4 regions of the Thioalkalivibrio sp. ALgr1 genome follow, and region 3 is predicted to be linked to each of the others. Evidence: predicted binding sites of a transcription regulator. Region 3 holds the regulator's gene; each other region holds the start of a gene.
What was found. Region 3 encodes sigma-54, which starts transcription at its own class of promoters, with help from an activator protein. Its sites were predicted from a motif close to TGGCANGNTNCNTGCTT; they were not measured.

Region 1: a site for sigma-54 is predicted at 3,999-4,015, ahead of F466_RS0108060 (DUF4168 domain-containing protein). Genes of this name have one in related genera too.
Region 2: a site for sigma-54 is predicted at 4,357-4,373, ahead of flgA (flagellar basal body P-ring formation chaperone FlgA). Genes of this name have one in related genera too.
Region 4: a site for sigma-54 is predicted at 2,035-2,051, ahead of F466_RS0110165 (PEP-CTERM sorting domain-containing protein). Genes of this name have one in related genera too.

What each region holds. Positions count from the first base shown of each region.
Region 1 covers NZ_KB905134.1:67,941-75,083, forward strand. The annotation lists gene F466_RS0108040 (NAD(P)H-dependent oxidoreductase) at 1-716, shown strand, start outside; gene F466_RS0108045 (transporter substrate-binding domain-containing protein) at 820-1,518, shown strand; gene F466_RS0108050 (lecithin--cholesterol acyltransferase) at 1,538-2,626, opposite strand; gene F466_RS0108055 (DUF4197 domain-containing protein) at 3,055-3,759, shown strand; gene F466_RS0108060 (DUF4168 domain-containing protein) at 4,092-4,487, shown strand; gene F466_RS0108065 (bifunctional diguanylate cyclase/phosphodiesterase) at 4,553-5,791, opposite strand; gene F466_RS0108070 (hypothetical protein) at 6,050-6,997, opposite strand; gene F466_RS0108075 (hypothetical protein) at 7,017-7,143, opposite strand, start outside.
Region 2 covers NZ_KB905133.1:172,798-179,940, forward strand. The annotation lists gene flgE (flagellar hook protein FlgE) at 1-407, opposite strand, end outside; gene F466_RS0105175 (flagellar hook assembly protein FlgD) at 433-1,104, opposite strand; gene flgC (flagellar basal body rod protein FlgC) at 1,118-1,537, opposite strand; gene flgB (flagellar basal body rod protein FlgB) at 1,574-1,984, opposite strand; gene F466_RS0105190 (protein-glutamate O-methyltransferase CheR) at 2,165-2,980, opposite strand; gene F466_RS0105195 (chemotaxis protein) at 3,254-4,183, opposite strand; gene flgA (flagellar basal body P-ring formation chaperone FlgA) at 4,427-5,161, shown strand; gene flgM (flagellar biosynthesis anti-sigma factor FlgM) at 5,293-5,607, shown strand; gene F466_RS0105210 (flagella synthesis protein FlgN) at 5,621-6,106, shown strand; gene F466_RS0105215 (flagellar brake protein) at 6,225-6,941, shown strand; tRNA gene F466_RS0105220 (tRNA-Pro) at 7,040-7,116, opposite strand.
Region 3 covers NZ_KB905132.1:847,172-854,314, reverse strand. The annotation lists gene hprK (HPr(Ser) kinase/phosphatase) at 1-575, opposite strand, end outside; gene F466_RS0104075 (PTS sugar transporter subunit IIA) at 643-1,113, opposite strand; gene hpf (ribosome hibernation-promoting factor, HPF/YfiA family) at 1,118-1,456, opposite strand; gene F466_RS0104065 (RNA polymerase factor sigma-54) at 1,459-2,952, opposite strand; gene lptB (LPS export ABC transporter ATP-binding protein) at 3,011-3,739, opposite strand; gene lptA (lipopolysaccharide transport periplasmic protein LptA) at 3,790-4,314, opposite strand; gene lptC (LPS export ABC transporter periplasmic protein LptC) at 4,307-4,870, opposite strand; gene kdsC (3-deoxy-manno-octulosonate-8-phosphatase KdsC) at 4,867-5,406, opposite strand; gene F466_RS0104040 (KpsF/GutQ family sugar-phosphate isomerase) at 5,406-6,383, opposite strand; gene F466_RS0104035 (calcium/sodium antiporter) at 6,380-7,143, opposite strand, start outside.
Region 4 covers NZ_KB905135.1:149,570-156,712, reverse strand. The annotation lists gene F466_RS0110175 (TRAP transporter permease) at 1-53, opposite strand, end outside; gene F466_RS0110170 (TAXI family TRAP transporter solute-binding subunit) at 50-1,051, opposite strand; gene F466_RS0110165 (PEP-CTERM sorting domain-containing protein) at 1,287-1,919, opposite strand; gene F466_RS0110160 (PEP-CTERM sorting domain-containing protein) at 2,251-2,925, opposite strand; gene glyA (serine hydroxymethyltransferase) at 3,495-4,754, shown strand; gene nrdR (transcriptional regulator NrdR) at 4,777-5,328, shown strand; gene ribD (bifunctional diaminohydroxyphosphoribosylaminopyrimidine deaminase/5-amino-6-(5-phosphoribosylamino)uracil reductase RibD) at 5,328-6,503, shown strand; gene F466_RS0110140 (riboflavin synthase) at 6,643-7,143, shown strand, end outside.

The sequences.
Region 1 (7,143 bases), on a different contig from region 3:
GCCAGAACCGTTTCTACAGCGCCTTTACCGGCGGCTCGCGGGTGCTGGTGGAGGGGCGGCTGTCCCTGCGCGAGATCAACGCCGGTACGTCGGTGGCACTGGGGGGCTTCGCGGCGGCGTTTGCCGCGCTGCTCGCGGTCGCGCCCGGCGATGCCGGTCCCATGCTGTGGGTAACGGGCGTGCTGGCGGTGCTCGCGATCGGGTATACGGCGCCGCCCCTGAAGCTCAGCTATCGCGGGCTCGGGGAGGTGGATGTCGCGCTGACCCACAGCCTGGGCGTGTTGCTGTGCGGGTACGTGTTCCTCGCGGGGGACTGGACGGACCCCTTGCCCTGGTGGCTGAGCCTGCCGTTGTTTCTGGCGATCATCCCGTCGATTACGCTGTCTGGTATCCCCGATCGCGAGGCGGACGCGGCTGTGGCCAAACGGACCCTGGCGGTGCGGCTGGGAAATGGTGGTGCGCTCGGTGTGGCGCTGGTGTTCACCGGTCTGGCGGCGGTTGCGGGAACGGCATTCCACCTGACCGGTTGGGCTCAGGGGGCCTATGCAGGCATTGCCTATTTCGTGGTGCCGCATGCGGCCTGGCTGATATGGATGTTGTGGCGCGAGCGTCAGCGCGGGGCACCGGGCGGGCGTATCGACGGCTTGATGGCGGTATCGCTAGCCTATGTGCTTTGGTTTGGTCTGGTGCCGCTGGTAAATCTTGCCGCGGCTTGAGTGACGGGATGCCGACCTCCGGCGGATTCGGGGCCCGGACGGCACGGTATGGAGGGACTGAGCGATGTTTGGACGGCTTTTAGCGGGTATTGCGGTCTTGGGCATGCTGTCGGTGCCGGCGGTGGCCGATCACCGCGAGGCCTTCCATATCGCGGGCGACCGGGACGAGGCGCCGTACGGGTACATCAATCGCGATGGGCGCTTCGCGGGCCACTATGTCCAGTTGATGCAGGAGGCCTTTGCCCACTTGTGGGTGCCACTGCGCCACGAGCCCTACGAATGGGAGGAGGCGCAGCGGCTGGTGAAGGAGGGCAAGGCCGACGCGATCATTACCACCATGACGCCGGAGCGCGAGGAGTATCTGATCGCGAGCGAGGTCGCCCTGGCGGAACCGGAATGGGTGGCCTTCGTGCGCGAGGACCACCCCGAGCGCGACGAATTGCTGGCCAAGGAACGGCTGGAGGACTTTGCCGGATACCGCGTACTGGACTACGCCGGGAACGGCTGGGGCAAGGCCAACCTGGAGGGTCTGGACGTGCAGCGCGAGGGCACGCTGTCGGAGAATCTGCGACGTCTGGCGGCCGGCGAGGGGGACGTGCTGATCAACATGAGTGAGGTGACGGAACACACGATCCGGGAGTTGAAGCGGGCCTATCCCGACGAGGCGGATGCACCGGGTCGGCTGGTGGCCTCCTCGAACGTGCTGGACGTGACCTCGATGCATCTGCTGGTACGCAAGGACTCGCCGCATGCGCACCTGGTGCCACGCATCGACAAGGTCCTGCGGGAGCTGGGGATCTGACCCCTGCGCTGGAGAGACGTTAGTCCTGCGGGTCAATCGCGGGGACAGGCCGGTCCTCGTCCCGCCAGTCGAACAGGATATGCAGGATCGGTTCGACCGCGGGGGGGTATTCCGTCAGGGGGCCGGGAACCAGGAGACCGCGGTGCGAGGCCTCCAGGATCTCGGGTTCGGGGTGTCCCTCCAGTGACAGGGAATCGATCGGCACGACCCCGTCTCCCAGTCCTTCGCTGGTGTCCTCCCACCACTCTTCGATGCGCGCGGGCAAGTCCTCGATGCCGAACTGCTCGCTCAGGGATCGCAGGCTGGCCTCCATCGCCGGGGTCGGCTCGGGTACCACGCCGCCGATGATTCGCACGGGAATGTCCTCTGGCCAGGGGCGCTGATTCAGGTCCGCCAGAAACTCGCTGTCGGGCCGCAGATCGATCTTGGCCGCGCCCGTGCCGTCGCGAAGACCGGCGAAAAGCGAAAAGCGTTGCTCACGTATGTCGGCCAGCCATTCGCGCACCTCGAGCCAGACGCGCAGGCGTGCCCAGTCGGAGCCCTGGTTCGGGGTGGCGACCAGGATTACGCCGGCAATGGGTGGCCCTTCGGCCCGCGGAGCCTCGTCGACGGGGTGTCGCCAGCGGGTGACAAAGTCGCGGATCACCAGGCCGCCCATGCTGTGGCCCACCAGAATCACGGGCTGTTCGGCCTCCAGCGTCTCCCAGTACTCGGCCAGGAGGTCGGCGCTGTGATCAATCGCCTGATCGTTCGGGTAGCGAAACTCCCAGCCATTGATGCCGGCCGTGTCGAGGGCGGACGCCAGCGTGTCCCAGATATCGCCGGGCTCGTCGAGCCCGTGCAGCATTACGACTTCGGGGCGGGTGCTGTCGTCGAATACCGTGGATCGCGGGACAAAGCCGCGAAGCTCGTCGGGTAGTTCCATGACCTCCGGAAACCACTCGTGCAGGCGGTCCTGGACCTCCACACGCAACTCGCGCTCCTGCTCCGGGTGCTGCTCCGTCCATGTGACCCAGGCGATGAACGCGAGTAGCGGCAAGCCGAACAGGACGGCGGCAGCGTACAGGCGCTTGCGGGCGGGTCTTTGGCGGCGCGGTCTGTGGGTCATATCACTCAAGGAAACACTGATTAATGTACACGCTCGCGCTCGAGTCGCTTTTGCGTGCGAACAAGGCGCGGTGACCGCCGTGCAGTCATTCTGCACAAGGGAGCCGCAACGCCGTGCGCGCGCCCGTTTTTGATAACAACGAGCGGCCGAGCCCCTTCGTTTATTGAGTTGTGGGGTTGGTACCCCAGGTTCCCCGATCCTGCGTTGCGCCGCTTGCGGGTAGTACCTCTACCCGCTGCACGATGCGCCTTGCCTCGGCAAACCTGGGGTACCAACGCGAGTGTGTCCATTAGTCAGTGTTTCCTTAACAATTGAGCATGCGCGGGTGGATCGCAAGCCTGGCGCGGTGCTGGATGTGACAAGCGGGGCACGGGGTATGCGAGGCGTGATGTGTATCATGCCCCGTATGATTCTGTCGGAGTGTCCGCATGCGTAATTCGCCGCTCTTGTTGTTGCTGTTTCTGCCGTTTTTTCTCTCGGCCTGTGCCGGACTGGATGTCCGCGACTTCGGTTTGAACGGCGAGGGGAGTGGTGGTGACCGGGCGGAAGAGGCGGTCCGCGAGGCCCTTCGAGTCGGCACCGAACGAACCGTGGAACGGACGGGGCAGGAAGACGGCTACTGGGGCAACCAGGCCATACGGATCGGTCTGCCGCAGGAGTTGCGGCAGGCCGGGGATGTGCTGCGCAGCGCTGGCATGGGCAGCCAGGTGGATGATCTCGAGCGGCGCATGAACCGGGCCGCCGAGGCGGCCGCACGGGAGGCGGCCCCGGTGTTTGTGAGTGCGATTCGGGGCATGCAGCCGTCCGACGTGCACGCGGTACTGCGCGGTGATGACGATGCCGCGACCCAGTACCTGCGCGGTGCGTCCGAGTCGGATCTGCGCGAGCGCTATGCGCCCGTGGTGCGCGAGCATATGGAGGGTGCCGGGGTGTACCGGGTGTACCAGCCGCTGCGCGATGCAGCCAGCCGTATCCCCGGCCTGGCCGATCTGGATGTGGACCTGGATCGCTATGTGACCGACCACGCACTGGATGGTCTGTTTACCATTCTGGCGGACGAGGAACGTCGCATTCGCGAGGATCCGGCCGCGCGCACGACGCAGCTCCTGCGGGAGTACTTCGGGTCAAGCTAACCCAGGCGCCGAGCGCAAACGGCCGGGCCCCGTGGCATTGCGCCTCGGGGCTTTTTTGTGGGTGAAGGGCCTTGCCGGCGTTGAACGAGGCGGCCCCAGGGAGTGAGTCGGAGCGACACGGGTCGGGGCGATGCATGTGTCTGAATGACCCACCTCTGGATGTGATTGGGACCCGTCCGATCACTGCATCCAGGTGCGGAAACCGCCTGGCGGCGCGGCATGCGGCATTCAGGCCATGTTGGCACGGAGGCTGCATCGCTACGGGTCAGACGGCGCGTTCATTGCGACGGGCTAACGCAATCCAACCAATCTGAAGAAGCAGGAGGCGCAGAATGGGACACAAGACCGGTGCAACTTATTCGATCGCCCTGGCTCTCGGGCTCGCATTGGGTGGTGCGGGCACAGTGGCAGCGGATGATCCGCATGTGTTCGAGCAGGAATGGACCGATGATCCCGAAATGTCCGCCGAGGACGTCAGTGAAAGCGATCTGGAAAGCTTTCTGGCGGCTGCGGATGCGGCCCAGGACATCCGCGCGGAATACGCAGATGACATCGCGGAAGCAGAAGGCGAGGGGGCCCAGGAGCTGCGCGACGAGGCCAACGACGAGATGGTCGCCGCAATCGAGGATGAAGGGCTGACCGTCAAGGAATACCAGGAGATTGCTTACCTGATCGACAACGACAGCGATCTTGGTGAGCAATTCGCCGAGGTGGCGGGGGACTCGTAGCCTCCACCAGCACTACGCCTGCTATCTCCCAGGACCCCGGTGGGCGAACCGCCCACCGGGGTTTTCTACGCCCGGGCGCCGCTCGGCGTCGGCGGGTGGTCCGGGTCAACCTCCTCGATCAGCAGAAGGGACGGGATTTCGTCCGCGGTCAGGGGCCGGGCGAAGTAAAACCCCTGGATGCGGTCGAACCCGAGTTCCTCGCTCAGGCCGATCTGGTCCCGGGTCTCGATGCCCTCGGCAACGGTCTTCAGCCCGAGCGATCCGGCCAGCAGTGCGATGCCTCGTGCGAGGTCTTCGGCCGAGGGGTCGTGGCCGAGGCTGGATACAAGCTGGCGGTCGAGCTTCAGCGTATCGATCGGAAACCGATTGAGATAGGCGAGGGACGAATACCCGGTGCCGAAGTCGTCGATGGCGAGCTGTACCCCCAGGTGCTTCAGCGCCTCGAGGGCGGGTTCGGCGTCCTCGAGCGCGAGCACGGTCTCGGTGAGTTCGATGGTCAGGAGTTCGGGTGGCAGGTGGTGGCGCTTGAGCGCGGATGCGACGTCGTACGCGAGTTCGGGGCGAATGAAGTCGCGGGCGGAGAGATTGATCGCGGTGTACCAGGGTTCGCGGCCATGGACCTGCGCAAGGGTCTTCCACTCCTCGGTCTGTCGGCAGGCCTCGGCGATCACCTGCGCGCCGATGTCGTGTATTAGCGAGGAGTCCTCCGCCACGTCGAGAAAGTCCGCCGGCGTCAGCTCGCCGTGTGCCGGGTGCTGCCAGCGGATCAGCGCCTCGACCCCGACGAATCGATGCTGGCGGATCGAGTAGATCGGCTGGTAGCGCAGAAAGAACTCGTTGTGTTTCAGGCCCCGGCGGATATCGAATTCCTGACGCATGCGCCGCAGTTCCTCGGTGACCGGATGCAGCGCGGGAATGACCAGCCAGGCCATCAATTGCCCGATCCCGACGAAGAAGGCGGTGCGCGTCAGCCAGCGTTCGGTCTCCTGTGCGGTGGCGGCGGCGACGTCCACATAGGTCAGGGGCCCGGCCAGTACGCCGGCCACCAGTGCCACGACGAGGGCGGCGCCGGGCCCAAAGCGCGCGGCGGCAAACAGGATTGGCACGTAGTAGAAGTGCGGCACGATGCTGTCGGCGCCACCCGCCAGGTACGGGATCAACCAGGAGAGCAGCAGGCCTGCGACGATGATCAGTGTCGCGGAGACAAAGGACATCCCGACCCAGGCGCGGAGCGTGGTTCGGGCCAGGTAGTCGGAATACCGGGTGTTGCCTGCCAGGGGTTGTGCCGACTCGAACCTGGACATCGCGAGGCATCCTTTGGCCTTCCTGGCCGGCATTGCGCCCTGTCGGGGCAGGACAAGTATGGCGGCGCGGTCGCGGTTCCTCAGCGATATGCACCCAGGTCGTTACACGCAGTTGTAAGTGGTTGTTCTGGTAGTGTAGTTCATAGGAACAGGAAAGAGACGCCCGGGCCGGTCAGCGATCGGTCCGGGCGTCCTGGTTTGAGACCTCGGGGAAGCGGCGCCGGGTGGGAGTCCCGCCGCCGCGGCCGTCAGCGTGGCCTAGTCGCAGGCGGAACGCTCGGCGGGCAGGTTGCCGCGCACGCAGGCGCTGATCTCGGGTGGGCTCTCGTTGCTGCGCATACGTACGAAGAGGCCATCGATTTCGCCAGCGGCGTTGGTCGGGTAATGGTCGCCCATGTGCATGCCGGCCCCGTGCAGGACCCAGTAGTTGAGCATGTTCGCCTCGCCATGGGGCTGTTCCAGGTAGACCAGGGTGGCGCCGTGGGCCATCTCGGTCACGATCAGCCGCCGGATCCGCTCGCCGGCCTCGAATTCGACATAACCGAGCGCATGACTGCTGACATCGCCGCCGCGCATGCCCTGCATCTCGGGTGTGTGATTGGTCTGGATCAGCCGGAAGCGACCGTGGGGCTGGCCGTCCTGCATCTCGCCGTCGAAGCGCATAACCATCTTCATGCTGCTGTCCATGGCGGAGGCGGCGTACAGCCGCCGCGCCTCCTCGATGCTGGAGACGGCCGCCGGCTCCATGGCCTGGTGGTTCTGGTACCAGGTCATCCAGAAACTGACGGGCCCGTTGTCGACCGTATCCGGGCAGGCGCCGTCGGCGTGCAGTTCGAAGCGGTCAAAGCCCAAGTCTACCGAGCCGCGTCCCTTGTTGGTGACCAGGGCGCGGGTAAAGATAACCTCGGACGGCGCTTCGAGGTTGGCCATGATGCGGTAGCGATCGTCCCAGGCGCACTGCGTGGCACTGCGACCCGGCAAGGCCTGACGGCTGATCTGCCGCGCCTCGCGCGATCCACGTTCGCTGCGATAGGCGTCCAGCAGCGCCCGGGTGCCGGGTTCCAGCAGGCCCGTGTCGACCGCCTGGATATTGCGGTCGAATTGGCGGTCGGCGCCCGGCGTGGCGTGGGCGAGCGAGGTCGTCAGGCCCAGGCTCAGGATCGCGCCCATGGCGAGCATGCGGGCAGGCGTCAGGTGGATTCGCATCAGTGGGTTCTCCGTGGGTTTATTGCCATTGCAGGTCCATGCGTTGCTGCATGCGGTGCCATTCGGCGGTGATGATGTCGCCCGCCACGCGATGGGCGGCGTCCATGCGCGGGCGTGCCTCGGGGTAGAGGAGCATCACGGCCTCG
Region 2 (7,143 bases), on a different contig from region 3:
TCAGTATCCGTGCTGCCCGGGTTGATTGGCGGATAGCCCTGCAGCTGCTGACCCTGGTTGTTCACCAGGTTGCCGTCGCGGTTTACCTGAAACTCGCCAGCGCGCGTATAGACACGATTGCCACCATCGTTCATCACGAAAAAGCCCTCGCCATCAATCGCGAGGTCGAGACCGTTCTCGGTGAACTCCGTGCGTCCCTGCGAGAACTGCTGTGTCACCGCCATGAGACGCGAACCACCCCCAGTCGCGGTCTGGCTGACGCCACCAAAACTCTGCGCAAAGACATCACCGAACTCGGCGCGCGAGCGCTTGAAACCGGTCGTGCCGGCATTCGAGACGTTGTTGCCGGTGGTCTGCAGATCGGCCTGCGCCGAGTTCAGTCCGCTCAATCCGATATTGAAGGGCATACTGGTCTACCTCCGTTAGAGTCCGTCAGCTGCTGATGCGCCGGACATCCGAGAAATTGATCTCGCCCAGGCCACGGACCATCAGGCCCAGGCTGGAATCGTCGCCTACCGAAACGCTCTCGACGCGGGCGTCGAGGAAGACATCTACTGATTCACTACTGGAACCGCTCTGGGCCGACGCCCGGAATTCATATACGCCCGGGGCCGCAGGCGTCCCGTCATCGCGCAGACCGTCCCAGGTGAATTCCTGCAGCCCCTCACTGGCCGAACCCAGATTCATGCTTCGGATGCGTTCACCCGTGGGGCTGTACACCTCGACCTGCAACTGCCCGGTCGACTGATCCAGATCCACGGCGCCGCGCACCGTGCCATCCGCACCCAACTCGCTGAAGTCGGTTGGGACAAGGACGTCCTTACCCACCAGGGAGGCCGCTTGCAGGGTCTGGCTCTGGCCCATGGACTGAGCGAGTTTCTCGAAGGACTTCGAAAGCTCTTCGATCCCCGTGACGGTCGAGAACTGAGCCATCTGACCGATAAACTCCCCGTTTTCCATCGGTTCAAACGGGTCCTGATTCTGCAGCTGGGTAGTCATCAGCTTCAGGAAATCGTCCTGACCCAGGCGATCCGTCTCCTTGTCGTCCGGCTTGGGACGTGACAGGCCCAAGCGGTCCAGCATTTCGGGTGATATCTGAGTCATGGGAGGCTCCGGTTTAGCCCTGGCCGATCTGCAGCGTTCGCTGCAACAGCTGGCGCGAGGTCTCCATCACCTCGACGTTCGCTTCGTAGTTGCGCGAGGCCGACATCATGTTGGCCATCTCCTCCACCACGCTGATCGCGGGACGGAAGATGTAGCCGTCTTCGTTGGCCTGCGGATGGTTTGGTTCGTAGTGCGCCTGTGGCGGCGCGCGCGACTCATCAATTCCCGCCACCCGCACGCCATTGGAGGCGCCGTTCGGATCGGCCTGGTTCATCACGGTCTGAAACAGCACCTGCTTCGCCCGGTAGGCCTCGTCGGGGTTGGTCGCCACGGTGTTGGCGTTGGCCAGATTCGACGCGACCGTATTCAGCCGCACCGACTGCGCGGTCAGCGCGGAGGCCGAGGTGTTGAACAGATTAAACAGATCACTCACGACATCACTCTCCTGTTCCCAGCGTTGGCGCTCGCATTAGCGCTCGCCCCGCAGAGCATCACGGATGCCGGAAACCCGGCGGTTCAGGAACTCGAGGCTGCTCTGGTACTGCAGGGAATTCTCGGCAAAGGCCGCCCGCTCCAGCTGCGGGTCCACCGTGTTGCCATCCAGAGACGGCTGCGACGGCACGCGATAAAGCGTCTCCATCGACCCGTTGGCACCACCCGCCCCGCCGGCGCCGATATGGCCCTGATGTGTGCTCGCCATCGGCATGTTGCCGCCCTCGCCGGCCGCCGCCTGCAGCACCGAGCGAAAGTCGATATCGCGCGCTTTGTAATTCGGCGTATCGGCATTCGCGATATTCGAGGCCAGCAGCTCCATCCGCTTCGCACGGACGTTCACCGCCTCCGGGAGAATGCCCATCGCCTTGTCGAGAGAGAGACTCATCCGTCGTACCCCGTCCGCCACTGGCGAACTTCAGGTTCCTCGGGACGAAACCGCTTCGCCCCGTACGACAGGGACAAAGCAATTGGTGTGCCACTATGGGCCGAAAGAGGTTGGGAGAGCAGCGCCGAGGGTGGCGCCCGGATCGCGGGAGCGACCGTATGGAAAGGCGGAAAGGGCCGATCAGCCCTTCAGGCGAAGGACGGAGCCGTACTCGGTGCGAACGGTTTCGAAGGCCTGGGTGTAAGGACCCGCTGTCTCGGAAGCGCCAAGAAACAGATAGCCACCGGGATTCATCTGGCGGGCAATTCCGTCAAGAACCTGTCGCTTGGTCTCGGCGGAGAAATAGATCAGCACGTTGCGACAGAACACGATGTCGAACTTGCCCAGCGCCGCATAGCTGTCGATCAGGTTGAGCTTCTGGAAACGGCAGCGGCGCTGGATCTCCGGGCGTACGCGATGGCCCTCCGCCACGGTCTCGAAGAAGCGGGCGCGCCTCGCCTCGCTCAGGCCACGGACGATGCTCAGCCCGTCGTACACCGCGCGCCGGGCATCGTCCAGAATCTTCTCCGAGAGATCCGTACCCAGGATCGATACCGGCACCACACGCTTGGGCCGCGATTCCTCCCACTCGGACGCCACCATCGAGATGCTGTAGGCCTCCTGTCCGCTGGAGCAGCCGGACGACCAGACCTTGATCCCTGCGCCTTTCTCCGCCCGTTCCGGGAGCAGTACATGGCGCAGGATCTCGAACGGGAAGCCATCGCGAAACCAGGAGGTTTCGTTCGTGGTCATCGCGTCGATCACACGCGTGCGCAGGCGCGGGTTGGGTGCCTGGCGCATTGCGTGCAGCAGCTCCGGCACACTCTTGTAGCCGAACTCGTCCAGCAGCCGCGACAGTCGGCTCGACACGAGATACTGACGACTGTCGCCCAGCACCAGGCCACAGCACTCGGAAAGAAAACGCGAGAACTCCTCGTAGTCACGCGAGTCGATCACGAAGTCATCCTTGAAAGTCGACGGTACGGGCGGACGGGCACGTTGATGACGAATCCTTGACAGCGTGTCGGAAAACCCGACTGGGGAACACGCGATCCCCCATGCCGGACGGATGCAGTATACGTGCAACCGCGCGGACGCCGACAGCATCCCAACGGGTGATCGATGCGGCGCGCCATGGCCGCTGATGTTCATGCGGCCGGCAATCCGTTACCGCTTCCATGCCGCCAGGGTCGACTCGGTCGACTAACGCAAACGGCGCAGGCACCGGCATCAGTCCTTGCGGGTCTGGTCAAGCACAGCCTCGGCCAGCTCGTCGGGGTTGAACTTGGACAGGAAGGCGTCGGCCCCGGCACGCTTGACCATATCCGTATTGAACTCCCCACTCAGTGACGAGTGCAGCAGAACCCGGAGGCCTTTCAGGCGATCGTTCGCACGAATTCGAGCGGTGAGGGTATAGCCGTCCATGCGCGGCATCTCGATATCCGAAATCACCAGCTCCACCACCTCGTCCACGGTGCCGGCCTCGGCCTGCTCCTCCAGGAAATCCAGCGCCTCGCGACCATCCTTGAAGACCACGTACTCCCAGCCCAGGCCCTTGATCGCACCCTCGATCTGCTTGCGCGCGACCACGGAGTCATCAACGATCACAATCTTGCGCTGTCCATGCTTGGCGCGTTCTTCCTCGGCCTCCGCGCGCACCGCGTCGGATACCGTGGATGGCAACGGGTTGACGATCGACAGTACCCGTTCGACGTCAATGATCTCGACCAGCTTGTTGTCGATCTCGGTGACCGCCACCAGAAACGACTCGCGCCCGGTCCCACGAGGCGGGGACTTCACGTCTTCCCAGTTAACGTTGACGATCCGGTCGACCGCGGACACCCAGAACCCCTGTACCGACCGGTTGAACTCGGTCACCACCACCTTGTGGTCGCCCGTTTCGCCCACGGCGGTACGCAGCCCCATCGCGCGCGCCAGATCGATGATGGGGACGGTTCCGCCACGCAGGGTAGCCACACCACGCACCACACTCAGCGATCCGGGAATCTGCCGCAGCGGCGGCGACGGGATCACCTCGCGCACCTTGAATACGTTGATACCGAAAGTCTGCGAGCTCCCCAAATGAAACAGGAGCAGCTCCATACGGTTCTGCCCCACCAGCTGGGTGCGCTGATTCACATCGTCAATGAATTGACTCATTGTCCTGCTCTCCCCCTCGCCCAGCGGCCAGCCACCTCGACTCGCCGGCCCCAGTGTGCACCCCGCAGACCGACGCTGTCATGCCACAACCCGCCGTCGCATGCCGATTGCACGCGTTCTAGACCCGATAACGGCCGGCCGCTGTGACTCTTGAGGGTACGCTCCTGATTGCCTGGCATGTTTTCTGCTTGCACGTCTCTGCAAACCTCTCGAGTCCTGACAAGCCGACGCGCATCCAGACCAATGAACCAGTCAGCACGCAAACCTTCCATTCGCTCCTGGTGGCTTTCGGCCGCCATGGGCGTCGTTCTGGCCCTGGTCTCCATTGCGGCACAGGCCGAGATCGAGGCAGTGGAAAACATCCGCCTGGCGGCGGAGCGCTTCATCCAGGAGGAGTTGAACCTCACACCAGGCGACGAAGCGGTAGAGATTCAGATCGGCCGGCTGGACAACCGCCTGCGCCTGGCCCGATGCAGCGAGGCACTGGAGACCCGGTTCCCGCCCGGCGGGCGACGCGATGGCAATACGGCGGTACAGGTTCAGTGCGAGACCCCCGTCAGCTGGTCGATCTATGTGCCAGTCACGGTCGAGCGCTACGCCGAGGTGCTGGTCGCCAGCCGCAGCCTGCGACGCCAGCACACGATCCTCCCCGGCGATCTGCGCACCAAGCGAATTCAGACCTCTCGCCATGCGGGGAGCTATTTCGAGAACAAGGGCGAACTGGTGGGGCTGCAGACCCGGCGCAACATCCGGCCCGGTCAGATCCTGGGCCAGCAGCACGTCACCCAGCGCGAGGTGGTCAGCCGCGGCCAGCGCGTCACCATCCTGGCCGAGAACGGCTCGGTGGTGATCCGCATGCAGGGCGAGGCGCTGGAGAATGGCATCCTGGGCGATCGCATCCGCGTGAAGAACACCTCGTCCGGACGCGTCGTGGAAGGCGAGGTGCTCGAGTCCGGACATGTACGCGTTGCCCTGTAGAATGGCGGTGTGTCTCGTCACCATCCACAAACTGTGAAGCGAATCGAAAATTCACAGCTCAAGGGGCTACAGTTTCAGCCGGTGCTGCCGCTAACCCCTGCAGTAGAATTGCAAAAACAGGAAACCGAATAATGGATATCAAAGGCCCGAACTCCCCCGGCCTGCGCCCGGATGGCAACAGCTCGAGCGTGAAGGGCCGCGATGAGACCTCTCGCCCCGACGCAGGCGCCCAGGGCAATGCATCCTCACCCGTACGTCAGGATGACTCTGTCACCCTGACCGGCGCGGCGCAGGCAATGAACGCCGCCTCCGGGGCCGCCAGCAACGCCCCGTTCGACGAGGCGCGAGTCGCCGAGCTGCGCGAGGCCATCTCCAACGGTCAGTACCCGGTAGACAACGAACAGCTAGCCGATCGCATGATCGAGCTGGAAAGCCTGTTGCGCTAACAGAGACCCGACGATGTCGCCCGAACAACGCCACGCCTTCCTCCGCTCGCTGGAGGCCTCGATTCGGCTGAGCCACCAGATGGAGGACATCCTGCTGCAGGAGACCCGGGCGGTGGAATCACGGGCCGCCGAGACCCTGCGCGAAGTCGTGGCCCAGAAGCAGACGCTACTGCAGGAACTCGAAACCGAAAGCCGGCGACAGCGCGAGACGATCGAGGCCGCCGGCGAAACGTATACGCCCGAGGGACTTGCACGGCTGTTCGGTCGGCTCGAGGGAGGCGCCGAGCTGGACGACCACTGGCAGGCGCTACGCCGCTCGGTGGAGCGCTGCAATACCCTCAACCAGGGGAATGCCCGACTGATCGATCGCGACCGTCGTCGCGTGGAGATGTCCATCCAGATCCTGCGCGGCGAGGAACCCGGCCCGGCTCCCACCTACGACCCCTACGGCCGCACCCAGTCCGGCAGCCGTACCGGTCGGCGCATCACCCGCGCATGACCCGCGCGCGCTCTGCGCGACACCTCTCCGCCCTTCTCCGCCTCACACCCGGGGCTGGCATTCCGGACCGCTCGGCAGTACCGTGCGGCTTGGCCCAATAATTACAACAACGCCACGCATGGAAGAGACCGACTACACCGTCGACAAGCCGGAGCGGATTGCCGGCATCCTCAAGGATCTGGATCACAAGCTCACCCTCGTCAACGTCCGCCTCGACGACGATGGCCCGCTGTACAACTCCGCGCTGGTTCGCCTTGATTCCGGTGCACGCGAGCTCTTCCTCGACGAACTCACGCCCATCGAAGCGAATCGCCACGCCCAGGAAGGCACTGGCATGCGGGTATTCGCCAGCCTGCGCGGGGTGGCCGTACGCTTCTCCACCGCCGTCTCGCGCATCGAACGCGAGGACGCCGGGGCCCTTTACGTCTGCCCCTATCCCGAGACCCTGGAATATCTCCAGCGACGCGAGACCTTTCGCGTCCATATCCCGATCAGCGAGCGCCCGCGCGTCGAATTGCAGTACCGCGAATGGGAAGAGCCCGGTATCGGGGACCTGGCCGATCTTTCGGCCCAGGGGATGTGCGTGGAGGTACCACAAGACTGGGTCGAAACAATCGAGATCGGGACCCCGATGCGTTTCGAGAACCTGCTACTGCCCGAAGTTGGCGAACGCCTGGGCGGCGACCTGCGTCTGGCCAATCGCCGTCGCAGCCCGCGCGACGGATACGTGTATGCCGGCTTCCAGGTCACCGGCATGAACCAGTGGCTGGAGCGGCAGTTCAACATCGCCCTGCTGCACTATCAGCGCGAGGCGCGCCGGCGTTCGATGGAGTAACAGACGAGGCCAGTCTCTTCCCTCACTCCAGACACAAAAAAGGCCGCTCGATGCGGCCTCTTTTTTCACCTGAAGAATATCCTTCAAGTCGTTGAACTTGGTCGGGACGGCAGGATTTGAACCTGCGACCCTCTGCACCCCATGCAGATGCGCTACCAGACTGCGCTACGCCCCGAAGCCGCGAATCATATCCGATTCCCTG
Region 3 (7,143 bases):
GGTGCGTCGTCGGCGATCAGCCGGTGCCCGCGCGAGATCAGCTCGAGCGCCACCTCGCTCTTGCCCACGCTGGAGGCCCCGCTGATCAGCACGCCAATGCCGAGGATCTCCATGAACACGCCATGGCGCACCTCGAAATGGGCCAGCCGCTGCTGCAGGAAATAGCGCAGCAGGGAGATAATCTCGTGGCTGCTGGTCGAGGAGCACAAGATCAGCGGCAGCTGCTCATCGGGGACGTCCGGCATCTCCGAGAACGGGCAGGTGTCCTCGGCGAAGATCACCGCGGTCGTCCCGGTGCAGGCCATCTCCAGGATCAGTTGCTCGCGCTGATCATCGCTCAGCCGCGCGATATAGCGCGCCTCGAAATCGCCGATCACCTGGATACGGTTAGGCCGGATCAGGTTGAGGTGCCCGGCGAGGGGCAGGTCGTCGCCGTCACCGCCGACCAGGTTGCGATCCGGTGCGACCTGCTCGCCGTGTACGTAGCGCAGATCCAGGCGATTGCCCATCGCCTGGATCAGGACCTCTACGGTGATGTCGCGCGCGATGCCGCCCTCTCCCAGTGCCTCGTTCATGCACGAATCTCCGGCAGTGCTGGCACGGGGCGTCGTAAGAGAGAAAGTACTGCCGGGAGAGCCATGTTCAGGCGTCGCCGAAGGCCCGGGTCAGTTCGCGTTCCAGGGCGTCCGCGTCGCCGGCACGGCGCAGCGAGGCGATATTGTCGGGCTGCGAGAGACCGCGAGCCAGCTGCGCCAGCAGGTCCAGGTGCGCGCTGGTCGCCGCCTCGGGCACCAGCAGTGCGATCAGGATGTCCACGGGTTCGTGGTCCATGGCGTCGAAGTCGACCCCCTGGTCCAGCCGCAGGACCGCGACCCGGGGGGCATCGAGCTCGGCCAGACGCCCATGCGGGATGGCCACGCCATGCCCCAGACCGGTGGAGCCAAGCTTCTCGCGGGCAGACAGGGCCTCGAAGATGGCCCCGCTGGCCGGGCCGGCGGACTCCTCGCCGCCGACGGCCAGCAACTCGGCCAGGGTCTCGAGCGCCCGTTTCTGGCTGGAACACTCGGGCTCCAGCCGGATACGGGCGCGGGTGATCAGCTCGGCAATGGTCATTGCGTTAAAGGGCCTGTTCGCGGTTGCGCTGGGCACCCTCGGCGCGGTGATGGTCCTTGACCTTTTCCTTGTGCTTGATCAGCTGACGATCCACCTTGTCGATCAGGCCATCAATCGCCGCATACATATCCTCGTGACTGGCTTCGGCGTGGATGTGATTGCCGCTGACCTGGAGATTGGCCTCCGCCTTGTTGTTCAGGTTCTGGTTTTTCTCGTGGGTCAGCACCACATGCACGTCGATCACTTTGTCGAAGTGGCGTTCCAGCTTCGCGAACTTTTCGTTCACGTAGTCGCGCAGGGCGTCGGTGATATCGACGTGATGGCCGGTCAGGTTGATCTGCATGGTCAGGCTCCTTTTTGCTTGGTTCCACTGGGCATACTCGCCATCTGCCGGCGTTCGCTGGAAGACGGTATGTGCATAGCCTCGCGGTACTTGGCCACGGTGCGTCGGGCCACATTAATGCCCCGATCCGACAGGATCTGGGCCAGTTTTGCATCACTCAGTGGCTTGTTCGGGGTCTCGCCACCAATCAATTCCCGAATCATGGCACGGATCGCGGTCGCCGAGCATTCGCCGCCATCGGCTGTGCCAACATGACTGGAAAAGAAGTACTTGAACTCGAATACCCCACGCGGGGTGTGCATGTATTTCTGTGTAGTCACCCTCGAGATGGTCGATTCGTGCATCTCCAGGGTCTCGGCGATATCGCGCAGGATCAGCGGTTGCATGGCAACCTCACCATGCTCGAGAAACCCCTGCTGGCGCACGACGATGGCCTGGGCGACCCGCAGCAGGGTGTCGTTCCGGCTGTGCAGGCTCTTCAGGAACCAGCGCGCCTCCTGCAACTGATCGCGCATAAACGCGCTATCACGCGCATCGGAGACCTGCCGCACCATGCCCGCATAGAGATCGTTGATGCGAATGCGCGGCGCAATCTCCGGGTTCAAGTCCACGCGCCAGCCATCGCGGTCATGGCGGACATAGACATCCGGCACCACATATTCCGAAGTGGACTCGCTGATCTGGGCACCGGGCCGCGGATTCAGGGTGCGGATCAGGTCCAGCGCCCGCGCCAGCTCGTCCGGGTCGCGCACGCCGGACTGGCGCTGCAGGGCTCGGTAGTCCCGCTTGGCCAGGCTCTCCATGCCGTTTTCCAGGATGGCTCGAGCCGCGTCACGCGCCGGGGCATCCGGCGCCAAATGGCGCAGCTGGATCTCCAGGCACTCGCGCAGGTCCCGCGCACCGACGCCCAGCGGGTCGCACTGCTGAATCCAGTGCAGCACCGCCTCGACCTCGTCGACCCCCACGGGCTCGTCTTCGCCCTGGCTGATCATCTCCGCCAGCGCCTCGAGTTCACTGTCCAGATAGCCGTCCGGGCTGATCGCGTCGATCAGCGCCGCCCCGATCCGTTGGTCTCGTGGGGTCAGGTGGCTCAGATGCAGCTGCCAGAGCAGGTGGTCCTGCAGGCCCTCGTCCTCGCCGTCGGAGGTATTCTCCAGCGGGTCGCGGTCGTCCAGGCCGCGTGGGCTCGGGGCGGGCTCGTAGATGTCGTCCCAGCGACTGTCGGTGCTCAACTCCTCGGGGATCACGTCATCGCCAGCCGTGTCGGCCTGCATGCGATCCCCGTCGACCCGTTCGCCCCCTTCCTCCGGGCGCTCGGGCGGGGCCTCCTCGCCCTCGTCCTCCACCTGCTCGAGCATGGGGTTGCTTTCCAGCGCCTGCTGGATCTCCGCCTGCAACTCCAGCGTGGAAAGCTGCAGCAGACGGATCGCCTGTTGCAGCTGCGGGGTCATCGTCAGCGTCTGCCCCAGCTGCAGATTGAGCCCGGGTTTCAGCATCGCGGTTTGAGGTCCATGGTGACCATCAAGATCATCTTAAGGAAACACTGATCAATGTTCACAGTCGAAAGTTTTCTCCGAGATACACGCGGCGCACCTGGGGGTCGTCCAGCAGCTCCTGCGGGGTCCCGGCGCTCAGGATGCGGCCCTCACTAAGAATATAGGCCCTGTCGCAGATTCCGAGGGTCTCGCGCACGTTGTGGTCGGAAATCAGCACACCGATCCCGCGCTGGGCCAGATGCCCAATCACGGCCTGGATATCACCCACGGAAATCGGATCCACGCCGGCAAACGGTTCGTCCAGGCAGATAAAGCGCGGGTCACCGGCCAGTGCCCGCGCGATCTCGGCGCGGCGACGCTCGCCCCCGGACAGGGCAATCCCAGGGCTGTGGCGCACGGTCTCCAGCTGGAACTCCTCGATCAGGGCATCGCCGATGCGGCGTCGCTCGTGGCGGTCGAGCTCCGAGCGCAGCTCCAGCACCGCCTGCAGGTTGTCCCAAACACTCAGCCGACGGAAGATCGAGGCCTCCTGCGGCAGGTAGCCCAGCCCGGCTCGGGCCCGCGAATGAATCGGGGCCCGGGTGATGTCCCGGTCACCCAGCGTGATGCGGCCACGATTGGGCCGGATCAGGCCGACCAGGCTGTAGAAACAGGTGGTCTTGCCTGCGCCGTTCGGTCCCAGCAGGCCCACGACCTCCCCTGGTGCCAGATCGACGTCGACACGATCCAGCACCGTACGCTTGCCATAGCGCTTGGTCAGCTCGCGGCCGGTCAGATAGCCGGCCATCGGCGCAGATTCGCCACCGGCCGCGGCGGGCGCGCTGGTGTCGAGCTCGTTCATTCGTCGTCTTCGCGGGGCTGGATCCTGATACGTACACGCTCGTCATCGGCCTCGCCACGCTCGGCCTCGATCACATCCGTCTCCAGGTCGTAGACGATGCGCTTGCCGCGCGCTTCCTCGGCTGCCGTGACCACATGCGCCTGGTCGGTCAGGATCACCCGGTCCTCGTTCAGCAGGTAGTCGATGCGCAGCGCGGTGGCGATGCGCATCTCGCCCGTCTCCGGGTCCGGGGACTCCAGCCGCGCAGGCTCGCCGTGGGCCTCCATCTCGTAAGGGCGTCGGTCGCGGCTGCGCACATAGACCTTGTCGGCCTCCAGTGTCATGTCCCCGCGAATCACCACCACATCACCGGTATAAGTGCTTACGCCCCGCCGGTCGTCCATCTCCGCACGATCGGCGGTAATCTCCACCGGCAGGGGCTGCTGCTGGGCAATGACCGGCGCGGCCAGCAGCAACAAGGCACTGCCCAGCAGCACGGGCCATCCGGCCCGGGCGAGCGACGACCCACCACGTTCAGTCATTTGCGGCTTCCTCCTCGCCCGACTCGCTGTAGAGCGTGTACACGTCATGGAACAGCTCTATGGTATCCCCTCGCGAGTCGACGCGCAGACCCGTGCCCCGCTGGAAAAGGCCAGGCTGCTCCAGCGTCGACGGGGCATCGGAGGTGGCGATCATGGTGTCGGTCGCCACCTTCACATCGGCGGATTCAATCACCGTGCGCACGCGCTCGTCACGCTCGGGCTGCACCCCCCGCGTGGGGCCGATCAGGTCCAGGATCTCGTCCATCGGTCGGTGCAGCGCCTCGGGCGCAGTCCAGTGCCATTCGATGCCGCCAGCGTCAAAGATATCCAGGTCGGGGTCGTCGATCAGCTGCGGGCCGTCGCGGCCAAACTCGCGCAGACGCGTCCCGCGCAGGCGGTGACTCAACTCGCCGTCCTCGCCAGTCGCGTGCAGCGTGAAGCCCTCGATCTCCAGCGTCACCTCGCCCTCCGGCTCGTGCTCGCTGGCAACAGCGCCGGCCACCAGCGCCGCCATTGGCAACAGGATCAGCGCCACCGGTCCGGCCACCCACTTCATCCGTCGACGTACTCCGCGAACAGGGCCTCCAGCCGCCCCTGGGCCGCCAGCAGGCCCTCGCAGACCTCGCGCACCGCGCCGCGACCGCCGGGGGCCTGCGTAACCCAATGTGCATGCTGCAATACCAACGGGTGGGAATCCGCCACCGCGATGCCGAGCCCCACACGGCGCATCGCCGGCAGATCGACGATGTCGTCGCCCACGAAGGCGGCCTCGTCGGGCGCGTGGCCGCTCTGCTCCAGCAACTCGTGCAGTGCGGCCCCCTTGTCGCGCCGCCCCTGCACCAGATGCTGCACACCGAGGTCCCGCATGCGGTGCTCGACCACCCCGGAGGTGCGTCCGGTCAGGATCGCGACCTCCAGCCCTCCGTCCAGTGCCAGACGGATGCCGTGCCCGTCGCGCGAATGAAAGGCCTTGTACTGCTCGCCGGCATCCCCCATGAACAGGCTGCCATCGGTCAGCACGCCGTCGACATCCAGGATCAGCAGACGCACTGCCGCCTGGCGGCTGTGCAGGGCCTCGTCGTGACGGTCCATCAGGCCACCCCCGCGCGCAGCAGGTCGTGCATGTTCAGCACCCCGACCAGCCTCTGGTCGTCATCCACCACCGGCAGGGCATTGATCCGCTTGCTCTCCATGGTCTCCAGGGCCTCCACGGCCAGCCACTGCGGGCGGGCGGCATGTCCGCCCCGCGTCATCACCTGGCCGATGGTCAGCGCCTCCAGGCTTTCGCCACGATCCAGCGTGCGTCGGAGGTCGCCATCGGTAAACACGCCGAGGATATGCGCCTCGGGATCGGCGACGATCACCAGTCCCAGTCCCTTGCGCGTAATCTCGAACAGGGCGTCCTTCAGCGGGGCCTCCGGACCCACGCGCGGGATCGCGTCACCGGTATGCATGATGTCCGTGACATGGACCAGCAACCGCCGCCCCAGTCGGCCACCGGGATGCGAGCGGGCAAAATCGTCGGCGGTAAAGCCGCGCGCATCCAGTACCGCGACCGCCAGGGCATCGCTCATCGCCAGCGCGGCCGTGGTGCTGGAGGTCGGGGCCAGGCCCAGCGGGCAGGCCTCGCGCTCGACCGAGACATCCAGGTGCACGGTGGCATCCTGCCCCAGCCGCGACCCGGGGTTGCCGGTCAGCGCGATCAGCGGTACGTCCAGCCGCCGGATCAGCGGCAGGATGGTCAGCAGCTCGTCGGTCTCGCCGGAGTTGGACAGGGCGATCACCACGTCGTCACGGGTGATCATGCCAAGGTCGCCGTGACTGGCCTCGCCGGGGTGGACGAAAAACGCCGGGGTCCCGGTGGAGGCCAGGGTGGCCGCCAGCTTGGAGCCGATATGGCCGGACTTGCCCATGCCGGTCACCACGACCCGGCCGCGGCACTCGAGGATGTGGCGACAGGCCTCCAGGAACGCATCGTCCACGCGGTCGGCCAGCCGGCGCACGGCCTCGGCCTCATCGTTCAGGACCGCCAGCGCCAGCTTGCGAGTGGTATCAGGATTGAAATTCATGCGGTTGCCGTCATTCCGAGATGGACAAGGTAGCCCGCGAACACCACGAGCAGAAGCCCCCCCTGCCAGCGCCGCAGCTGGCTGCCTCGCGCCAGGGCAAAGACGAACAGCGCGGCGGTCATGCCGAGCATCACCGGGTAGTCGCGGACCAGCACCTCGGGCTCGATCGCCAGCGGCGCAATCAGCGCGGGGACTGCCAGCACGGCCAGCAGGTTGAACAGATTGGAACCGATCACGTTGCCGATCGCCAATCCCGCCTCGCGGCGAAAGGCCGCCACCAGGGAGGTCGCCAGTTCCGGCAGGCTAGTCCCGATGGCCACGATGGTCAGGCCAATCACCAGGTCACTGATGCCCAGTTGCTCCGCAATCCCCACCGCACCCCAGACGACCAGCTGGCTGCTGGCAATCAGCAGCGCCAGACCAAGGCCCAGCCAGGCCAGGGCGCGACCGGTAGAGGTGGCCGCCGGAATGGCCTCGACCATGCCACGCACCTCTTCAGGCGCCTCGGCCGGATCCAGCGCCTGCGCACGCCGCGCGATATGGATCACCCAGGCGGTCACCAGCAGCAACCCCGAAATCAGAAGCCCGCCCTCCAGGCGGCCCAGCTCGCCGTCCAGCAGCAGAAACAGGACAGCCAGACTCACCCCCATCAGGATCGGTAGCTCGCGGCGCACCAGGCCGTGCCCGATAACGAGCGGCGCCACCAGCGCCGCCATCGCCAGCACCAGCCCGATATTCGCGATGTTCGAGCCGATCGCAT
Region 4 (7,143 bases), on a different contig from region 3:
GCGTTGTCGGCCGGTTCCGTGCCCCCCCCGGTGGTCCCCCTGGTATCGCTCATTCGATCAGCCCCGCTTCACGGAAATAGCGTTGGGCCCCCGGATGCAGGGGGGCCGACAGTCCTTCGTCCACCATCGTCTCGCGCTCCAGCGGGCCAAAGGCCGGATGCAGGCCGCGAAAGGTCTCGAAGTTCTCGAACACCGCGCGGGTGATCTCGTAGACCGCGCGTTCCGAGGTGCGGGTCGAGGTCACCAGCGTGGCGCCGACACCGTAGGTATGGATGTCGTCGTCCTGGCCCGGGTAGGTGCCGGCGGGGATCAGCGCGCGCAGGTAATAAGGGGTGTCCTCGACCAGTTGGTCGACGGTTGAACCCTCGATCGACACCAGTCGGGCGTTGCAGGTCGCGATGGGTTCCTGAATCGCGGCCGAGGGGTGGCCGACGGAAAATACAAAGGCGTCGATGCGGTTGTCGCAAAGCGCCTGGGCCTGCTCGCGCGAGGGCAGCTCACTCACCCGGCGAAAGGTGTCCTGGTCCCAGCCCAGCGCCCCCATTAGTTCTTCCATCAGGATGCGCTGGCCCGAGCCTGGGTTGCCGATGTTGACGCGCTTGCCGGGCAGGTCATCCAGCCCCTCGATGTCTGCGTCGGGGCGCACCACCAGGGTGAGGGGTTCGGCATGCAGGCTGAACGCCGCCCGGAGATGGGGAGCGGGCCCGAATTCCTCGAAACGCCCGGAGCCCCGATAGGCGTGGTACTGCAGGTCCGACTGCGCGACGCCGAAGTCCATGTCGCCCGAGCGGATCATGTTGAGATTGAAGACCGAGCCGCCGGTGCTCTCCGCTGTGCAGCGCATCCCGTGCTCGTCGCGACGGGTGTTGAACAGGCGGCACAGGTGCTGGCCCGCCGGGTAATACACGCCGGTGACCCCGCCTGTGCCGATATTGATGAAGCGCGATTCGGCCTGCGCGTTGGTGGCCAGTAGCAGGCTGACCAGGGTGAGCACTGGCAGCAGGCGTTGCAGCCATCGCCGGTCGGCCCTCGGCACACTGGATCGATTCATACGCCCTCCGGGGTCATGCCGGGAACGAATCGCGGCAGTGCCGAGGATTCTAGGGAGACGCCGATCAAATAGCACGTTCGCGTTCAGGTCGACTGTGCCTGCGGGCCGGGGGCGATGGGGATCGCCTCGCCTTCGGTCATCCGCGCTCCTGTGCAGGCCCCTCTTCAATCAGGGTAAAGGACACGCCCGACAGGCGTGCCCTTGATGGCGCGGCGACGGGCCGCGGTGCGCTCGGCTAGATCGGCAAACGGGGCCCCTGACGTCGGTTCCGGCGAAGCATCAGCCCGAGCAGGCCGAGCCCCAGTCCCATCAGCAGCATCGTCTTCGGTTCGGGGACGGTGCCGACCGCGCCCGAACGGTAATAGACGCTGATATGCGAGATGTTGCGTGTGGCCACACCCGGATAGCTGAAGGGCGGTTGGGTGAAGGGCGAGCTGTAATCGCCATTGATCCCGGTCATCAGGAAGCCGACCAGGTTGGTGCCGCTGCCATGACTGAACACGAACAGCAGGTCTCCATAGTCCCATTCGGAATCGAGGTTCCATTGCCCGCTGTGGCGATTGCCATCAAAGCTGGCGAGGGTCGAGCTGTTCGACCCGGGGGAGGTCCAGCGGCCGTCGAATAGCCAGTCGCTGATTCCGAAGAATCCGGTGTCGCCCGCGGTATTCACAAGCCAGCTGGAGGGATCGCCGGTGGTGGAGTCGGTGGCTGCGCCATCCAGTGGCGACAAAATCTGACAGCCGAGATTGTTGGTGACCTTGTCACCGACGTTGCCGGACAGGGCAGTGCAATCGAGCAGTGCGGCCTGGGTGGCCCCGGAGAGCGACAGGGTCAACAGGAACACCGTTCCGGCCAGGAACGAGAGCAATGGCTTGCATGACATCGAGCTTACCTCCATGGGACGAAAGTCCCTCCATGGTTTCTCATGAATGCGGCTGGGGCGCGGATCGCCTGAAAGTGCCATCACTCACAAGGCGGGAATGCAGCACGCTTCGTGCCATGTTCGACGAGATGGGGGATTCGGGCGATGAAACAATCGCTTGTGAGATTTGATGTGGAGAGGCGGTCGTGGGTTACGGCCGAGATGTAAAAGAACCGGACATGTTCGGTCGAGGCGAGCGAATCACTGTGGATCAGGAGGCATGAACGAAATGATGGCGCCACATGGGCGCCATCATGCCAAGTCGAGCAGGACGTGATCAGGCCGCCATCGTGTCCCTGCGTGCTTTGCGGCGGACGGCGATACCCAGCAAGCCCAGACCCAGACCCAGTAGCAACAGTGTGTGGGGCTCCGGTACCTGCCCGTTCGGACGGTAGTAGATGCTCACGTGGGAGATGTCTTTGGGGCTTGCACCCGGGAAGTCAAACGGCGGGTCAATGAATGGCGAGAGGTAGCTGCCGTTATAGCCAGTCATCAGGAACCCGGTCAGATTGGTGCCGCGGCCATCCTTGAACAGGAACAGCAGGTCGCCGTAGACAAAGCTCGGATCCAGTGTCCAGGTCCCGCCCTGGGAGGTTCCGTCCAGCGTGACCAGGTTGAGGGTCGGATCGGCCGGATCAAACTCCAGCGGATCGCCGTTGCTGTTCGGCGGATCTTCCCAGCGGCCATCGAACTGCCAGTCACTGATGCCGAAAAAGCCCGTGCCACCGGCCGTGTTGACGATCCAGTTGGAGGGGTCGCCTCCCACAGGGTCGTTTGCATGCCCATCCAGGGGTTCGAGGATCTGGCAGCCGATGTTGGCGGTGACGCGGTTTTCAACGCCGCCATCCAGGCTGGCGCAGCTGATCAACGAAGCCTGTGCGGCGCCGGAAAGGCCCAGGCCCAGCAACAGGGCGGCACTCGCGAAATAGGGTGTAGTACGTTTGGGGTTCATTCGATGCACCTTCCCTGGGAATAGCCCCCTGGGTGGCTTGCGCGGATCCGGCCCATCCGGTCCTTGTGCACTCAGGGCTATGCAGAAACGGTGCCATTCCCATATGCGCGCTAATTCATTCGAAAAAACAGACCGATAGGAGGATGCGCCTTTTGCCGGATGGCAGCGGGACTGGATGGGCGTAAAAAAGTGTGACACCGACGACTACGCCGTTCGGGTGAGTGGCGCCCGGCGGGTACATTCTCAGTGCCGCGAGAGGGGTTTACCCGGCCAGGATTGGGTGTAAAGAAACGGGACACCAGGCCGTGCGCGCCGGAGGCCATGGCTACCCTGTCGAGCTTGCCCGGCAGCGCGCAATAGGCCGTATGTAGCTGAAAATACGGAAGGCTTTGGATTCTTGCGTTGTGCGCTACCTGGACGGTGGTCTGGCCATGGCGTGGCGGCCACCTGAAAAAAAGCCCCGCATCCCCTATCATTACGCGTCTTTGTTTCCCCCTTCCCAGGCCTGCGCCGGTGAGTCGGCGCGCCGGGAAACCGAATCCACGAAAGTAATGAAACGGGAGATCCGAATGTTTTCGATCGACATGAGTATCCACGGCTACGACGACGAACTCTGGGGCGCCATCAGCAAGGAGGCGCAGCGCCAGGAAGAGCATATCGAGCTGATCGCCTCCGAGAACTACACCAGCCCGCGCGTGATGGAGGCCCAGGGCTCCGTGCTGACCAACAAGTACGCCGAGGGCTATCCGGGCAAGCGCTACTACGGTGGCTGCGAGTATGTGGATATCGTCGAGCAGCTCGCGATCGATCGCCTCAAGCAGCTCTACGGCGCCGACTACGCGAACGTGCAGCCGCATTCCGGCTCGCAGGCCAACGCGGCCGTGTACATGGCCCTGCTGCAGCCGCATGACACCGTGCTGGGCATGAGCCTGGACGCCGGCGGTCACCTGACCCACGGCGCCAAGCCGAACTTCTCCGGCAAGATCTACAACGCGGTGCAGTACGGCATCACCGACGAGGGTCTGATCGACTACGACGAGGTCCAGCGCCTGGCCACCGAGCACCAGCCGAAGATGATCGTCGCCGGCTTCTCCGCCTACTCGCGCGTGGTCGACTGGAAGCGCTTCCGCGAGATCGCCGATTCCGTGGGCGCCTACCTGATGGTGGACATGGCCCACGTCTCCGGCCTGATCGCCGCCGGCGAATACCCGAACCCGATCGACCACGCCCACGTGGTCACTTCCACCACGCACAAGTCCCTGCGCGGGCCGCGTGGCGGCTTCATCATCACCAAGGGCCAGCCGGAGCTGAACAAGAAGTTCCAGTCGCTGATCTTCCCGGGTACCCAGGGCGGCCCGCTGATGCACGTGATCGCCGGCAAGGCGGTGGCCTTCAAGGAGGCCCTGGAGCCGGAATTCAAGACCTATCAGAAGCAGGTGATCGCCAACGCCCGCGCGATGGCCGAGGTCCTGGTCGAGCGTGGCTACGACATCGTCTCCGGCGGGACCGACAATCACCTGTTCCTGCTGAGCCTGGTGTCCAAGGGCATGACCGGCAAGGCCGCGGACGCCGCGCTGGGTCGCGCCAACATCACGGTCAACAAGAACGCCGTGCCCAACGATCCGGAATCCCCATTCGTGACCTCCGGCATCCGCATCGGCACCGCCGCTCTGACCACGCGTGGCTTCACCGAAGCGGAGTCGCGCGAGCTGGCCGGCTGGATCGCCGACGTGCTGGACGACCACGAGAACGAGCAGGTGATCGACGCGACCCGCGACAAGGTCGTCGAGATCTGCCGCCGCTTCCCGGTCTACGGCGCCCCCGAATAACGCGGCGTAGCGGCGGCCCGCCATGCGCTGCCCGGCCTGTGGCGCTCAGGACACCCGCGTGGTCGACTCGCGGGTGGCCGGTCCGGAGCAGGAGCAGATCCGGCGTCGGCGCGAGTGCCGCGAGTGCCGGGCGCGCTTCACCACCTTCGAGCGGGCGGAGTTTAGCCTGCCGCGGGTGGTCAAGCGCTCCGGCGAGCGCGTTGCCTTCGACGAAGACAAGTTGCGCAGTGGTCTGCGCCGGGCGTTGCACAAGCGCCCGGTGAAGACCGAGGATGTCGAGCGCGTGATCGACGACATCAAGCGCCAGCTCGCGTCCCTGGCGGCCCCCGAGGTCAAGTCCGACCGTATTGGCGAAATGGTCCTGGCAGCCTTGCATGCCCTGGACCATGTGGCCTATATCCGTTTTGCCTCCATCTATCTGAGCTTTGCCAGTGTGCAGTCCTTCCGCGAGGCCATCGAGCGGCTCGAGGATGACCTGACGCCGGAGATGCGCCGTTCACAGCTGCGCCTGATCGATGAGGGACTCGCCGACACGGATGCCGCCGCACCGGGGGATTCGCAGGAGGGCAGTTGATGGCACAGCCGGGACACGAACAGGCGGTGGAGGATCGGCGTCACATGGCGCGGGCGCTGGAGCTGGCCGACTATGGCCGCTTCAGTGCCGATCCCAATCCTCGGGTGGGCTGTGTGCTGGTGCGCGATGGCGAGGTCGTCGGAGAGGGGCTGCACTGGTGTGCCGGCGAGCCGCACGCCGAGGTGAACGCCCTGCACGCGGCCGGCGAAGCCGCGCGCGGGGCCACTGTCTACGTGACGCTCGAGCCGTGCAGTCACCACGGTCGCACTCCTCCCTGTACCGAGGCGCTGATCCAGGCCGGCGTGGCCCGGGCCGTGATTGCGATGCAGGACCCGAACCCGCGGGTCTGTGGTGGCGGCATGGAGGCGCTGCGCGCGGCCGGGATCGAGGTCGAAACCGGCGTACTCGAGGCCGAGGCCCGGGCACTGAACCCGGGCTTTGTCCAGCGCATGGAGCAAGGACGTCCCTGGGTCCGGATCAAGCTCGCGGCGAGCCTGGACGGGCGCACGGCGATGGCCTCGGGCGAGTCCCGCTGGATTACCGGCGAGGCCGCGCGTCGCGACGTACAGCTGTGGCGGGCGCGCGCCGGGGCGATTCTGACCGGCAGCGGTACCGTGGTGGCCGACGACCCGCGCCTGACCGTGCGCATGAAACCGCATCAGCTGGCTGCCCAGGCCGGTTTTCCTGATGACCCGCACTACTCGGATCTGCCCACCCGGCAGCCGCTCAGGGTGATCCTGGATGCCCGGCTGCGCACGCCCCCCGGCGCCCAGATCCTGAAGAGCGGGCCTGTGTGGGTCCTGACCGGGCCGGATGCCGCGCGTTCGCCGGTCGCGGATACGTTGCGCGGGCATGGCGCGGATGTGCGGCCGATCGCGCTGGCCAGCGACTCGCCCGAGGGCGGACTGGACCTCGGCGAGGTGCTGGTGGAGCTGGCACGCGCCGAGGTAAACGAACTGCATGTCGAGTCCGGCCCCGGTCTGGCCGGCGCCCTGGCCCGCGGGGGCTGGGTGGACGAGTGGCTGTTGTACCAGGCGCCGTTGCTGCTGGGCTCGAGTGCCCGTCCGCTGGTGGAGTGGCCGCTGGCGCGCATGGACGAACGCGCGGAGCTGGAGATCCTCGAGAGCCGCTGGGTCGGTGACAGCCTGCGCCTGCGAGCCCGTCCGCGCTCCTGATGGTCCGATCGTCCTGCGCCTTGTCGGGGTGCTAAATCCATACGTCCTCCATCGTGTGGTGCGAACGCCTTCGCGTTTCCCTAAGATGGGCGGCTCGCGGCGTCCCTTCCCGGGGCGGCCTGTAACCGAAGCAAGGCCCATGTTCACCGGAATCATCGAGACCCTTGGCAGCCTGGATCGCCTGACGCCCAGCGGCGGCGACGTGCGCCTGCATGTGAATGCCCCCGGGATGGACCTGTCGGACACACGCCTGGGCGACTCCATCGCGGTCAACGGCGTGTGTCTGACCGTGACCGACCTGACGGGCGCGGGCTTTGCCGCCGATGTCTCGCGCGAGTCCCTGAACGTGACCACGCTGGGCGGGCTGGGGCCGGGCGACCGGGCCAACCTGGAGCGGGCCCTGGCCCTGGGCGACCGCCTCGGCGGCCACATGGTCTCGGGCCATGTCGATGGCGTGGGCGAGGTGGTCGCGATGGAGCCGGACGCACGCTCGACCCGCGTGCGCTTTCGTGCCCCCGCCGCGCTGGCACGCTATATCGCGGCGAAGGGCTCGATCACCATCGACGGCACCAGCCTGACCGTGAACCGCGTCGACGGGGCCGAGTTCGAGGTCAACATTATCCCCCACACCTGGTCGCTG